DNA from 4 places in the Corynebacterium doosanense CAU 212 genome. Region 2 is predicted to be linked to each of the others. Evidence: predicted binding sites of a transcription regulator. Region 2 holds the regulator's gene; each other region holds the start of a gene.
What was found. Region 2 encodes LexA, which represses DNA repair genes until DNA is damaged. Its sites were predicted from a motif close to CGAACANNTGTTCG; they were not measured.
Positions count from the first base shown of each region.

Region 1: a site for LexA is predicted at 2,280-2,293, ahead of CDOO_RS00030 (HNH endonuclease signature motif containing protein). Genes of this name have one in related genera too.
Region 3: a site for LexA is predicted at 1,583-1,596, ahead of CDOO_RS05970 (HNH endonuclease signature motif containing protein). Genes of this name have one in related genera too.
Region 4: a site for LexA is predicted at 2,068-2,081, ahead of CDOO_RS09285 (SAV_6107 family HEPN domain-containing protein). Genes of this name have one in related genera too.

Region 1 is NZ_CP006764.1:5,465-8,937, forward strand. It holds gene gyrB (DNA topoisomerase (ATP-hydrolyzing) subunit B) at 103-2,169, shown strand; gene CDOO_RS00030 (HNH endonuclease signature motif containing protein) at 2,312-3,473, shown strand, end outside.
Region 2 is NZ_CP006764.1:1,678,511-1,681,983, reverse strand. It holds gene ptsP (phosphoenolpyruvate--protein phosphotransferase) at 1-376, shown strand, start outside; gene CDOO_RS08280 (DeoR/GlpR family DNA-binding transcription regulator) at 373-1,152, opposite strand; gene lexA (transcriptional repressor LexA) at 1,291-1,986, opposite strand; gene CDOO_RS13955 (hypothetical protein) at 2,432-2,593, shown strand; gene nrdR (transcriptional regulator NrdR) at 2,668-3,120, shown strand; gene hrpA (ATP-dependent RNA helicase HrpA) at 3,133-3,473, opposite strand, start outside.
Region 3 is NZ_CP006764.1:1,209,492-1,212,964, reverse strand. It holds gene CDOO_RS05970 (HNH endonuclease signature motif containing protein) at 104-1,537, opposite strand; gene CDOO_RS05965 (3'-5' exonuclease) at 1,652-2,329, shown strand; gene CDOO_RS05960 (serine hydrolase domain-containing protein) at 2,396-3,421, shown strand; gene CDOO_RS05955 (hypothetical protein) at 3,418-3,473, shown strand, end outside.
Region 4 is NZ_CP006764.1:1,894,068-1,897,540, reverse strand. It holds gene CDOO_RS09300 (alpha-(1->6)-mannopyranosyltransferase A) at 1-219, opposite strand, end outside; gene CDOO_RS09295 (polyprenyl synthetase family protein) at 233-1,348, opposite strand; gene CDOO_RS09290 (GNAT family N-acetyltransferase) at 1,448-2,014, opposite strand; gene CDOO_RS09285 (SAV_6107 family HEPN domain-containing protein) at 2,177-2,602, shown strand; gene CDOO_RS09280 (DUF3040 domain-containing protein) at 2,747-3,151, shown strand.

The sequences.
Region 1 (3,473 bases), 1.0 Mb from region 2:
CCGTAGACGCGCGCGAGGCCCATTCTAGGGTTGGGTCCGGGTGTGTAGACTGAACAGGTCTATACGCTTTCTCATAAAACACTTTTAGGGAGTGCACGCCACGTGGCAACCACTGAACCCCAGTACGACGCTTCATCGATCACTATTCTTGAGGGCCTCGAGGCTGTCCGTAAGCGCCCCGGCATGTACATCGGCTCCACCGGCGAGCGCGGCCTTCACCACCTGGTGTGGGAGGTCGTGGACAACTCCGTCGATGAAGCGATGGCCGGGTACGCCGACAAGGTGACCGTCACGCTGCTCGAGGACGGCGGCGTCGAGGTCGTGGACAACGGCCGTGGCATTCCCGTGGCGATGCACTCGACCGGCATCCCCACCGTCCAGGTGGTCATGACCCAGCTGCACGCCGGCGGCAAGTTCGACTCCGACTCCTATGCGGTGTCCGGCGGTCTGCACGGCGTGGGTATCTCGGTGGTCAACGCACTGTCGACGCGCGTCGAGACGCACATCAAACGCGACGGCAAGCACTGGTACCAGAACTTCAACAACTCCGTTCCGGAGGAGCTCGTCGAGGGCGACAACGCGCGCGGCACCGGCACGTCGCAGCGTTTCTGGGCCGATCCCGAGATCTTTGAGACCACCACCTACAACTACGACACCATCTCCAAGCGCCTCCAGGAGATGGCCTTCCTCAACAAGGGCCTGACCATCACGCTTCGCGACGAGCGGGTCACCGAAGAGGAACTCGAACTGGAGAAGATCGCCGAGGAGGGCGACACCGCCCAGCTTCTCGACGGCGACTCCTTCGACGACGACGCGCTGTCCGACGACACCGCCGAGCCGGTGGACGAGGAGCTGGAGACCCCGAAGAAGAAGCGCGAGCGCACGGTCACCTTCCACTACCCGGAGGGGCTGGTGGACTACGTCAACCACCTCAATAAGGGCAAGACCCCGGTCCACCCGTCGATCATCGACCTCGACGTCAAGGGCGAGAACCACGAGCTCGAGCTGGCCATGCAGTGGAACACCAGCTTCAAGGAGTCGGTGCACACCTTCGCCAACACCATCAACACCCACGAGGGCGGCACCCACGAGGAGGGCTTCCGCTCAGCGCTGACCTCGCTGATGAACCGCTACGCGCGTGAGCACAAGCTCATCAAGGAGAAGGACACCAACCTCACCGGCGACGACTGCCGCGAGGGCCTGGCCGCCGTCATCTCCGTGCGTGTCTCTGATCCCCAGTTCGAGGGACAGACGAAGACCAAGCTGGGCAACACCGAGATCAAGGGTTTTGTGCAGCGTGCGGTCAACGAGCACCTGGCGTTCTGGTTCGACGCCAACCCGGCCGAGGCCAAGGCCGTGATCAACAAGGCGGTCGCGTCCTCGCAGGCGCGCATCGCCGCGCGCAAGGCTCGTGACCTGGTGCGTCGCAAGTCCGCCAACGACATGGGCGGCCTGCCCGGCAAGCTCGCCGACTGCCGCACCAAGGATCCCAAGCTGTCCGAGCTGTTCATCGTGGAGGGTGACTCCGCAGGTGGTTCCGCCAAGCAGGGCCGCGACTCCATGTACCAGGCGATCCTGCCCATCCGCGGCAAGATCCTCAACGTGGAGAAGGCCCGGCTGGACAAGGTGCTGAAGAACGCCGAGGTCCAGGCGATCATCACCGCGCTGGGTACGGGCATCAACGAAGAGTTCGATATTGCCAAGCTGCGCTACCACAAGTTTGTGCTCATGGCCGATGCCGATGTCGACGGCCAGCACATCGCCACCCTGCTGTTGACCCTGGTCTTCCGCTTCATGCCGGATCTCATTGAGCACGGCCACGTCTACCTGGCCAACCCGCCGCTGTACAAACTCAAGTGGGGCAAGGGTGAGCCGGGCTACGCGTACTCGGACGACGAGCGTGACGAGCTGCTCAAGGCCGGCATCGAGGCCGGCCGCAAGATCAACACGGACGACGGCATCCAGCGCTACAAGGGTCTGGGTGAGATGAACCCCAACGAGCTGTGGGAGACCACCCTCGACCCGGAGACCCGCATCCTGCGCCAGGTGGAGATGACCGACGCCCAGCGCGCCGACGAGCTCTTCAGCATCCTCATGGGTGACGACGTCGCCGCTCGCCGCTCCTTCATCACCCGCAAGGCCAAGGACGTGCGTTTCCTCGACGTCTAGTTCGAGTATGCAGCCGCATACTCTTGCTTCGCTTATCGACGAGCGTTTGCCCAGCTCATAGCTGGTTTCCGGGTCGTGTCCATCCCGAGTTTTATGCTGTGTCCGACAGGCACACATATGTTCGGCACTCGGGGGAGAGACCATGTACACGATCGACGATTTCGACACAATGAGCACCCGCCAGCTGGTGCGCACGCTGCACACCGCCCACGGGGAGATGACCAGATTCAAGGCGGCCTTCATCCTCGCGCTCGCGCGTTTCGAGGCCGCCGGCCTCGCCCGTTCGCTGGGCGCACCCAGCGCCGCGGTCTGGGTGATGCGACATCTCGGTGTAGCCAAGTCAACCGCGTTCGAGTACCTCCGGGTGGGTCAGGCCCTGAGACAGTTCGCCCTGGTAGCGGCGGCGTTCCTTGCCGGGGAGATCTCCTATTCCGTCGTCCGGCTTCTGCTGCCCCGGCTGACTCCGGCCGATGAGGAGGCGCTGCTCTCGCTGGCTACGAGGATGACGCTGTCCGAGCTGGAACGTGAGCTGGCCGGCACCGCCGATCGCCCCGATCGCCCGCCGACGGAGGACCTGTCCTTCCACGTCGACGAGGAGACCGGCTGGCTGCGTTTCCACGGCCGGCTCAGCCCCGAGAACGGTGCGCGGCTGTTGTCGGCGCTGAAGATGGCCGAGCTGGCGAGCCTGCGCGGGGTCGATGACCTCGTGGGCCTCGAGGAGAATGCGCTGGATGCGGCGCTGGCGGAGGCCGAGCAGGAACCCGTGGTCGTGGAGGCCGAACTGGTGTCCGGAGAGAAGGATCCGCGCAGTTCGACCGGCTTCGGCGTACCGGTGCGCGATAACCTGCTGTCCTCGTTCCTCTCCATGGTCAACATGACCAGAAGCCGGCCGACCAACAAACTGCGGACACCCGGAGCCCAGGTGAACCTGCTGGTGGGGGAGACGGGGCAGGCGATCCTGCCGTCCCAGCCCGGGGCGAGAACCAGCGATCTGGTGGCCGCCGCGCTCAACGGGGACATGCGGGCGCACCTGCTCAACCAGAAGGGCATTCAGATCCACGTGTCGGAGAGCAGGCGCCTGGTCAGCGACGCGCAGGTCACCGCGCTCATGGCGCAGTGGCACTTCCAGTGCGCGACGCCGGGGTGTAATCACGCCCGGTTCATTGAGTTCCACCACATAGTGGCGCACGCGGAGGGCGGGCCGACGGCCCTGTGGAACCTTGTACCGCTGTGTTCCTCCTGCCACTCCCTGGTGACGGTGGGAGTGCTGCGGATCGACCTCGACGGGGACCGGTTGCTCTTCC
Region 2 (3,473 bases):
CTTCGTCTCCATCGGAACCAACGATCTCACCCAGTACGCCATGGCCGCCGACCGGCTCTCGCCGCAGCTCGCGTACCTCACCGACCCGTGGCAGCCGGCCGTGCTCAAACTCATCGAACTCACCTGCCAGGGTGGCCAGCGCCATGATGTGCCGGTCGGTGTCTGTGGCGAGGCGGCCGCAGATCCCCTCCTGGCGTGCGTGCTCACCGGCCTCGGCGTGAACTCGCTGTCCGCGGCCTCCAACGCCGTGGCCGGGGTCGGCGCGCAGCTGGCCGAGGTGACTCTGGACCAGTGCCGCGAGATGGCCGCTGCCGCTGTCGGCTCCCGGAGTGCCGCCGAGGCGAAGGCCGCGGCACGCGCGGTGCTCGGGGATTAACCCGCGATGACGACGTCGACCTCGCGCTCGCGCAGCGCGTCGACGTAGAAATCAGGGGCGTTGGCATCGGTGATCACCACATCGATGTCGGCGATACCCGCGAAGCTCACCAGGTAGTCGTTGCCCAGTTTGGTGGAGTCACACAGCACGATGACCCGGTGGGCGTTGGTGACCATGGCCGACTTCACCGCGGCCTCCTGTGAGTCTGCGGTGGAGAGGCCGTGATCGAGGGTCAGCGCGTTGGTCCCGATGAACGCGACATCGGCGCGCATGAGCGCCAGGGTGCGTAACGACGTATCGCCCACTACCGCCTGGGTGATGGCACGAACCGTGCCACCGAGGAGCTGAACATCGGGGGCGTGTTTGGCGGCGAGGTTGAGTGCCGACGGCAGCGAGTTGGTGACGATCGACCACCGCGCACCGCCCGGCCGGTCGCCGATGAGCTCGGCGATGGCGTTGATGGTGGTCCCGGAGTCAAGGAAGATTGAGCCGCCGGGAGCGGGGAGGAAATCGAGCGCGGCCCGGGCGATGGCGGTCTTAGCGGACTGCGCCGAGCGGAGCCGGGTGTCCAAGGGGAACTCCGCAGTCTGAAAGGACTGGCTGGCCACGGCGCCCCCGTGCACCCGGTGGACCACCCCCTCACGGTCGAGGGTCGCCAGATCGCGGCGAACCGTTTCGGCGGTGACGTCGAACCGCTCGGAGAGCTCGGTGACGTTGACCCGGCCCTCCACGGCGGTGAGGGAAGCTATCTGGCGGCGTCGTTCTTCTGCATACATCGGGAACCGGCCTTTACTCGCGCGGGACTCACATGCGGGGAGGTGGTGGCCCCCCATTGTCATGCCTTATAGCCACGATTAAACCCAATAGCAGGAAAACACAGGCCCGATCACCCCCGAACGGGAATACTCCCGGCCTCAGAGACGGCGGAAAACGGAAACGACCTTGCCCATGATTTCTGCTTCCTCTCCCGGGATGGGATCGAAGTCGTCGTTGTGGGGGAGCAGCCAGACACCGGTGGAGTCACGGTGCAGTTCCTTGACGGTGGCCTCGCCGTCGAGCATGGCGGCGACGAACTCGCCTTCCTCGGCGACCGGCTGTGCACGGACGACCACCCAGTCGCCGTCCATAATTCCGGCCAGTTTCATGGACTCACCCACGACGCGCAGCATGTAGAGCTCACCGTCGCCGACGATCTCGGTGGGCATGGGGAAGTACCCGTCGACGTTCTGCTCGGCGAGGATCGGGGAGCCGGCGGCAATCTGACCGACGACGGGGACGTAACTCGGGGCGCCGGCGTCCTCCGGGACCTGGCGCTCGGTGACCTCATCGAGGGCGTTGCGGGCGGGCTCGTTTGTGTCGTGCAGGTGCCGGATGTCCACGGCGCGAGGTTTGTTGGGGTCGCGGCGCAGGAAACCCTTCTTCTCCAGCTCGTTGAGCTGGTAGGCGACCGACGACGTCGACTGCAGGCCGGCCGCGTCGCCGATCTCCCGGATGCTGGGGGCGTAACCGCGGAGGACGACCGCGTCCCGGATGACCTCGAGGATGCGCTTCTGGCGTGGGGAGAGTGTGCTGATGTCGGGCTGTTTCTTGCGGGTGTTCTTCGGTGCCATGGGTATCTCCTCGGATCCACGTCGGTGTCGTGGTGGGTGCGTGCGCGAGCGGTCGGGCGGTGATCGTGTTCCTGTCTACCATCAAACCGTATTTGTGTTCGATATTCAACGGCAACGCTGGACAAGTTTTCGAAAGGGTGATAACTTTCGAACACACAGGCGGATTCGAACACTTGAACGGTAGACGGCGTTCGATGTCCAGCTGGCTGGTTATCCTCGAACGCACAACGACAACAAGGTGGTAGAAATGACCCTCACAGTGAACACTCCGAACCACGTCAACACCGGGAACCATACCTTCTCCCGCACGGTCCCCCCGGCCGCGGTCTGGGATCTCCATCCCTCCCGTTCCCTGCCGTCCCCCGCACTCGGTGTTCGAACCCTGGCGCCCGTTGATCGAACAGGTGAACCGTCCCTCGTGGCCGGTGGGGTAGCGGATGTTCGAGTGCGTTCATTCGAACAACGTCGCGAGAACGGCAAGGTCACCCTGCTCGGTCTCGCGGTGGGCGCCGTTCTGGTCATCGGCACCGTCATCGGTGTCAACGAAGGTGCCTCCAGCCAGGGCCCCGGCCAGTTCGAAACCGTCACCGCGGTCACCGCGAAGTAGGCCGGCTCTTCCAGGGCTCCGGCTCCCCGGCACTAGGATGGGCAGCTCCGCCCCCTTAACTCTTAGGAGCCCTCGTGTACTGCCCGTTTTGCCACAATGAACAATCACGAGTGATCGACTCCAGGGTGATTGATGCCGGCACCTCCACTCGCCGTCGCCGGGAGTGCTCGCAGTGCAACGGCCGCTTCACCACGGTGGAGAAGGCGATTCTGCTGGTGGTCAAACGCAACGGCCTCACCGAACCTTTCAGCCGAGAAAAGCTCATCAGCGGCGTCCGCAGAGCCTGCCAGGGACGTGATGTGCCCGACGACGATCTGAAGAAGCTCGCCCAGGAGGTCGAGGAGACCATCCGCGGAAAGGGAAGTTCCCAGATCGACGCGAATCTCATCGGCCTGGCCATCCTTGACCCCCTGCGGGAGCTGGACGAGGTCGCGTACCTCCGCTTCGCCTCGGTGTACAAGTCCTTCGAGAGCGCGGAGGACTTCGAATCCGAAATTCGGTTCATGCGGCGCAAGATCCGCGGCTGACGTCCCGGGCGGTCAGGAGAGTTTGTCGATGGCCTTCTGAACACGTCGGGCGGACACCGGGCGGGCAGTGCCGAGCCGCTGCGCGAACAGGCTGACCCGGAGTTCCTCGATCATCCAGAGGATCTCGCGCACGGCCGGGGAGTTCTCCCGCCCTGCAGGGAGCGTGCGCAGCCTGTTCTTGAGATAGGACTTCACCTCGTCGATCTCCGACTGTCGGTCAGCATCCTTGTCCGGATCCTGCCTCAGCTCCTCCAGACGGATGACCATGGCCGCGAGATACCTCGGCAGATGCCGAAGGTGCTCCATCCCGTGCATGGTTACGGCGTGGTCCGGAAGCAGGAAACCGAGCTGCG
Region 3 (3,473 bases), 470 kb from region 2:
ACATCAGCAGTATCCATTACAACGACACTATGTTCTGCGGCGAGCATTCGCCGCAAGGCCCCCCTATCTCCGGGCAGACCGCAGCGGCCGGAAACGGGAGTGGTCATGCCGGAGTAAACAGCGGTTCCTGGGTTTCCGCATACTTCTTCCTGATCTTGGCCCCACCCGAGCGCTGGGCCGCTGGAGAATCATTCATCACCACCGGGTCGTCCCTCCGTTTTCGGTGGCCCACTCTCCCACTGCCCGGGTCCCGGTCGGCCCATCCGAAGGGTGATACCGGCTCCCGGTTGTCGTTGTTGTCCCGGTGGTGCCCCCAGCAGAGGTTCGTGAGATTCGCTAGCTCGGTCTCACCTCCGTTCGCGGCCGCGACGATGTGGTGCACCTGGCAGTCGGACATCGGCCGATCGCAGTCGGGATGCGAGCAGACCAGCTCGGAGGCGAACAGCGCGATCCGCTGCCAGAGGTTTGCGGTGCGCTTTCCCGTTCCGGTGTACAGGGCCTGGCCGTCCTGGGCGTGGATGACGAAGGCGTCGCTGCGTGCCTCCCCGAGCCGCATCAATGCGAAGGGGTCGAGGAGGTGGCCCGTGCTGGTGGGGAACACGTCATCAACCTTCATGTTCTCCAGCTCCTCCATCGTCATGGACACGATGATGGAGCCCACTCCGCGGAGGTTAGGAGTCTTGGTGTTCAGGAAGTTCCGGCACATCGCCGCGAGGATGTGGGCACGCTTCTTACCCATGCTCATCCCCTCGAAGGTCTGCAGCTCGGAGCCTTCCATCCCGGTAGTGCGCGCGGGGTTCAGAGCCTCCGAAAGCATGGCGGCCATGTCACTGGGGAGGTATCCGCTCAGACGCACGCCTCCGTACTCGTCCGGGTCGGAGAGGGAAACATAGCGCCGATGGAACGCGCGGTTGGCCTCGTGGAGGCGGCTGACCTCGCGGTTGGCCAGGCGAACCTGCTCCCGCAACCAGTGGCGCAGCAGGCCAACTGCGTTTGACTGCGCATAGACGAGTGCCTGATCCAGGAGTTCGTTGTATCCCGGGGAAGCGTGCGGTGACAGTGCACGGAGTTCCTCGTCGATGACTGCACGCTTCTCGGCCGCGGCATCCCGGCCTCGGGCAGCCGCCTGGGCTTTGCGTTCCCGCTCCGCCTTCTCCTGCGCCTCCACCCGTCGACGCTCGCGCTCGGCGGCGTCCTCGTCCACCGCGGGCTCGGGCTCCGGCTCAGCCGGCGGATCAAACAGCGCCTTTCCCCGCCGCAGCCGCGCCATCGCCTCCGCGCGGGACAGGTCGAGCGCCTGCATCAGGTAATCGACCGTGCGAGAGGACCCCACCTTGAATCCCGCTTGATTCATGTCGGCGGCCCAGGCAAACGCCGCGTCGATCCCGGCCTTGCGGACCAGAATTCGTTCCAGATCCTCGAAAATAGGATGCAGCGATTCGAAATGAGCGGTGGCGGGTTCGGCCAACAACTGCGCCAGACCCGTCATCGCCTGGTCGATCTGCTCGACCAGAACCCTCGCCCCCGATTCGTTCATACGTTCGATTATAGCACCTGTCTCTGCGGGCGCAACCCCCAACTTCGAACATCCATACGCCAGCCCTCAGCAACGAAAATCCCCAAACCCACCCCGCGTACTACCCTGTAGCCCATGGCCAATTTTGACGCGTCGCGCATGCTGTCCTTCGATCTCGAGACCACGTCGGCGAACCCGCTGGAGGCACGGATCGTCACCTCGGCGCTGATCACGATCGACGGCCGGAGCACCGAGAAGCTGGAGATGCTCGCCGACCCCGGGGTCGAGATCCCCGAGGAAGCCGCCAAGGTGCACGGCATCACCACGGAGAAGGCCCGCACGGAGGGCCGCCCCCACGAGGAGGTTCTCGACGAGACCGTGCGGCGCATCAAGGACGGATGGGAGAAGGGGTTCACCCTCGTCGTCTTCAATGCCGCCTACGACCTGTCCGTGCTGCTCAAGCTGACCAATGGCGACTTCACCGTAACCGGTCCTGTCTACGACCCGTATGTGGTGGACAGGCTCAAGGACCCATACCGCAAGGGCAAGCGCAACCTCACCGACATGTCGGAGCACTACAGCGTCACGCTGGGCAATGCCCACGAGGCCACAGCCGACGCCCTGGCCGCCGCGCGCATCGCGTGGAAGCAGGTGAACAAGATGTGGCCCGATATCAAGGAGCTGGACACGGGCGAACTCATGGAGGTACAGGCGGTCGGCTACCACGACATGCAGGTCAGCCTGCGGAAGTACTTCGAGTCACGCGGAAAGAGCGTCGACGACGTCAACACCTCCTGGCCGATGCACGGATAGCCAGACCGCCCAAGAGCAATCCCGTTCCGGTTGCACGCACGTCCAATGTTCCGTATCTTTGGAATTATGGAAAAGCAGTCAACCTGGCCCAGCCGGACCGCACTAGCCGCCGGTGTCGCCGCTGGCCTGATCGCCGCCGCCGCAGCTGTCGTCGTCGGCCCACAACCCATCCGCACCGCCGACGACCAACCCACCGGATCACCCGCAGTCTCCGACGTCCTGTCCCAGTCCGCCCCCGCCGCCGCCCACCACCTTTCCGCTTTCACCATCTCCGATGACAACGTGACCTTCGGCGGCCTGGGTGCCGACGAGAACGACGAGTTCGAGATCGGCTCCATCACCAAGACCTTCACCGCCGAGCTGCTCCAGAACGCCATCGACGACGGGGATCTCACCCTCGACACCACCGTTGGCGAGGTCATCGACGTGGGCGATTCCCCCGTCGGCACCGTGACCCTCGAGGAGCTCGCAAACCACACGTCCGGGCTGCCCCGCCTGGGCAATTCGTCGATTCCGCGGAAACTGGGCACGCTGTTCCTCGGCTCCAACCCCTACGCAGACACCACTCGCCAGGACGTCATCGATGCGGCGGCCGCCGCGGATCTCAAGGACCGGGGTGAGCGGCACTACTCCAACCTGGGATTTGCGCTGCTGGGCCAGGTGATCGCCGAGTCACAGGGCACGTCCTATGAGCAGTTGCTTAACGACGAAATCCTCCAACCCCTCGGCATGTCCCACACCTACCTTGCAGTCCCCGGGTCAACGGACAGCGAGTCGCCCCGGGGGCTCTTGGCCAACGGCCGGGAGTCCCAGCCCTGGGAGATGGACGGCGACGCCCCCGCGGGTGCGATCCGCTCGACCGCTGCAGACATGTCGCTCTACGCCCAGCACCTCCTGGACACCGGTATCCCCGACTTCACCTGGGTCACCGACCGCCCCGAGGGAGTCGCGTGGCACAACGGCGGAACCGGTGGGTTCAAGTCGATGCTCGTGCTGGATCCCGAGGCGGGGACCGCCGCCTACGTGGTCAACGATTCCACGGCCAAGGTGGACAAGCTTGGCCTCACACTTCTCGAGGAGACCAACCGATGAGCCAGAACCTTACTTTCCTTGTCGTGGCGGCAATGCTGCTCATGCTCCTGGT
Region 4 (3,473 bases), 220 kb from region 2:
GAGCGCGGCCCCGTGGCCGAAGCCGAGGAACTCCAGGTCGAGCCATTCCAGGATTCCGCCTCGGTTGCGGGTAGCACCTGCTCCGTGGGAGCTGACAGCCAGCAGGAGCGCGCCGACGACGCCGAGCGGGAGGGGGCCGGGCAGGACGGACAGCCAGCGGTCGACGTGGCCGCGCCGGGTGGTGGCGTGGGTTTCCCCGGGGGAGACGGAAGTGCTCATGTGCGGGTGGCTCCTACGTCCGACGTTCCGTGGAGCGGATGGCCAGCGAGTGCAGCGTGGACTTCACCGATTCCGGGAGCTGCACACGGTCCAGGTGCGCGAGGCCGGAGCGGGTGAGCTCCTCGATGCGCTGTTCCATCTGCTCCGGCGCGCCGGTGGAGGCGATGATGTCCGCCAGCCGGGTGATGTCCGCGGGGTCGTCCACGGTGCCCACCCCGGCGCGCAGTTCGGCGGCAGCGGCGGGATCACTGCGGTCCGCGTCGGCGAGGGCCAGGGAGAGCAGTTCGGTGCGTTTGCCCTCCCGGAGGTCGTCGCCGGCCGGTTTGCCGGTTAGAGCCGGGTCACCGAAGACGCCGAGCAGGTCGTCGCGAAGCTGGAAGGCGATGCCGATGTCGTGGCCGTAGCCGCGGAAGGAGGAGATGAGCTGCTCATCCGCGCCGGCCAGCGCCGCCCCGATGTGCAGGGGGCGTTCGATGGTGTACGCGGCGGTCTTGTAGCGGTTGACCGAGCGGGAGAGGGTGATGTCCTCGCTACCACTCGATTCCAGCGAGATGTCCAGCAGCTGACCGCCGATGACCTCGGTGCGCATGCCCCGCCACGGCTCGCGGGCCCGGGCGAAGGCGGCCGCGGAGATGCCGGAGTCGGCGAACATGTCGTCCGCCCAGGCCAGCGCCAGGTCGCCGATGAGAATGGCGGCGGAGAGCCCATAGTGGTCCGGCTCGCCGAGGTGGTTGCGGTCGCGGTGGTCCGCGGCGACCGCGCGGTGGACGGTGGGTCGCCCGCGCCGGGTCTCGGAGGAGTCGATGATGTCGTCGTGGACCAGGGCACAGGCCTGGATGAACTCCAGGGAACTGACGGCGCGGAGCACCGCCTCGGGGTCCTCGGAGGAGTTCTCCAGCCCGCCGGCGCCGACGAATCCCGCCCAGCCGTAGAGGGGTCGGATGCGTTTGCCGCCCCCGAGCACGAAGTCCGCGAGATGCTCGAGCGCGGTGGTCACGGGCGCGCCGATGGCGTCGATCTCCGGTCGGCGCGCCTCGATGTAGGCCGCGAGCTGCGCGCGGGCGGCATCGGGGATGGAGTCGATGGTGGCCGGGTCGGGGCGCGGGCCGGGGGTGCTCTGGGAGCTCACGGGAGGGATCGTCCTTACATATCGGGGTGACCGCGGACCACGGCCGTCGGTAGATGATCCACCCTACTACCCGGCCCGTAGCCGCCCCGGGGGCGCTGCTCAGTCGAGGGGGAGCTCGCGCCCCAGGACCGCGAAGGGGCGGTCATCGCCGGGGTAGCGGAACTGGCGCAGGACGTCGGCGAAACCCAGCGACCGGTACAGGCCGAACGCACCGTTCGCCTCTCCGTCCACCTCCGGGGTGGACAGGAGCGCTCGCGGCGCGGGCGCGTTCCACAGCAGCTCGGAGATCAGGCGGCGACCGAGCCCGTTTCCCTGGCGGCCCGGGCGGACGTGGATCTCCGCGACCTCGAAATATCCGGAGTGGAGGGCGTCGCGGGTCTCCTCCGGGACCCCCTGCTCGCGCATTCCGCGGCGGAGCTGACGGTCCCACCAGTGTTCCGGGGAGCCGAGAAACCCGTAGGCCACACCGACGACATCGTCGGGCGTGACAGCGATGACGCTGGTGAACCCGGGTTTGACGAGGTCGCGTTTCCACGACTGGATGCGGGATTCGCGTATCGACGGGTGGTAGTCCATCGCGTCGATGTAGATGTCGACGAGACGGGGTGTGAGGAGGGCGAACTCCGAACCGGTGGTTCGCCGAATGGACACGTTCACGCCTGCCATCGAACCACGACCGGGCTCGTCGGCGCCATCCTGCCGGGGGAGGGGTGGCCAATCGAACACAATTTCGAATAGAATCGACGGTGGTGTCCGGGCGGGGTCGTAGTGTTCCGGTCATCGCAGGGAGACAGTCGCCTCCCGCAGGATCCGACAAGGAGGACCACCATGGGAAACGTCATTTCCGCCACCACCCGCTTCGGGCGCAGCGAGGGAGCGCGTGACCGTTTCCTGACGTCCGCGCATGACCTCATCGAACACGCGCAGGGTTACATCGAGGCCGAGGACTGGGCGCTCGCCATGGAGAGCGCCTATCAGGCGGCCCTCCGTACGGCCGGCGCGCGGATCGCGTCGTCCCCGGTGATCGCGCGGCGCAAGCGTCTGCCCACCAGTGCCTGGGAGCGCCTCGTGCTTGTCGACGAACGCGGTGCCGAGTGGTCGCGGGAGCTGTCCCGGTACTCCGGCCTGCGGTCCCGGGTCGCCAACGGGATTGTTCCCCGGCCCGACCCCGCGGTCGTGCTCGCCCTGTTCAGTGCCGCGCGGCAATTCCTCGCCGAGGTGGACGCGGAAGCCGGGTGGCTCTCGGTCGCGTGATGCCGGGGCTGAAATCGCCGTGTTGGTCCCGCTGGGAACAATACGGTTAGGCTGGGCGTTGAACGGATAGAGCACTGAGACGGCCTGGCCGTCTCCGGTCCATATTTCAGACGCCGCACCAGGCCAGTTCCGGGGAGGAATGACGTGTCGCTTTCAGAGCAGGAGCAGAGGGCACTCCGTGAAATCGAGCAGTCCCTGCTGGCGGAGGACCCGCGATTCGGTTCTTCCTCCGCCCAGGAACAGACCTTCAACTTCGGGTCAGGAACCTCGTACCTCAAGTCGCTGGCGATCGGTGTCGTCGGTCTGGTGATGCTCATCGGCGGTGTCGCGCTCGCCCAGAACAATCTGTGGTTCATCGCCCTGAGCATCGCCGGGTTCCTGGTCATGTTCGGCGCGGGGATCTGGGCGCTGCGGGGCGGCGGCGCGAAGGCTCCGGCCCAGGGCGGTTCCGCACAGCCCCGGATGGCCGGGGGACAGTCGACCGGGGACTCCTCGGGGGTCAGCTCCCGGATGGAGGAGAACTTCCGGAAGCGGTTCGAGGGCCAGTAGGCCCCGAAGTTACCCCTGACCCCCGCCGGGCCCGAGTCGACGGCAGGGTGTCTGCCTACCCGCACACTGAGGTGTGCGGGTTTTGTCATTCCCGGGCCCACCGCCCGGCACCCTGGGCCCATTCTTCTCCTCGCTCCACTTTGCCCCACCCCGGATCCCGGGATGAGCCCCACTTCGCCCCACGTCCTGATTCCGGCCGCGGCCTCGCACTCCGGCATGGAGAAAGCGCAGCTCGCCTGTTCTTCTAGGTATGACAATTAAAGGGAGGGGCATGAGTGGCGTGTAGTGCGTACGCGTCCCATGACGCGATTTGGGGCCCCAG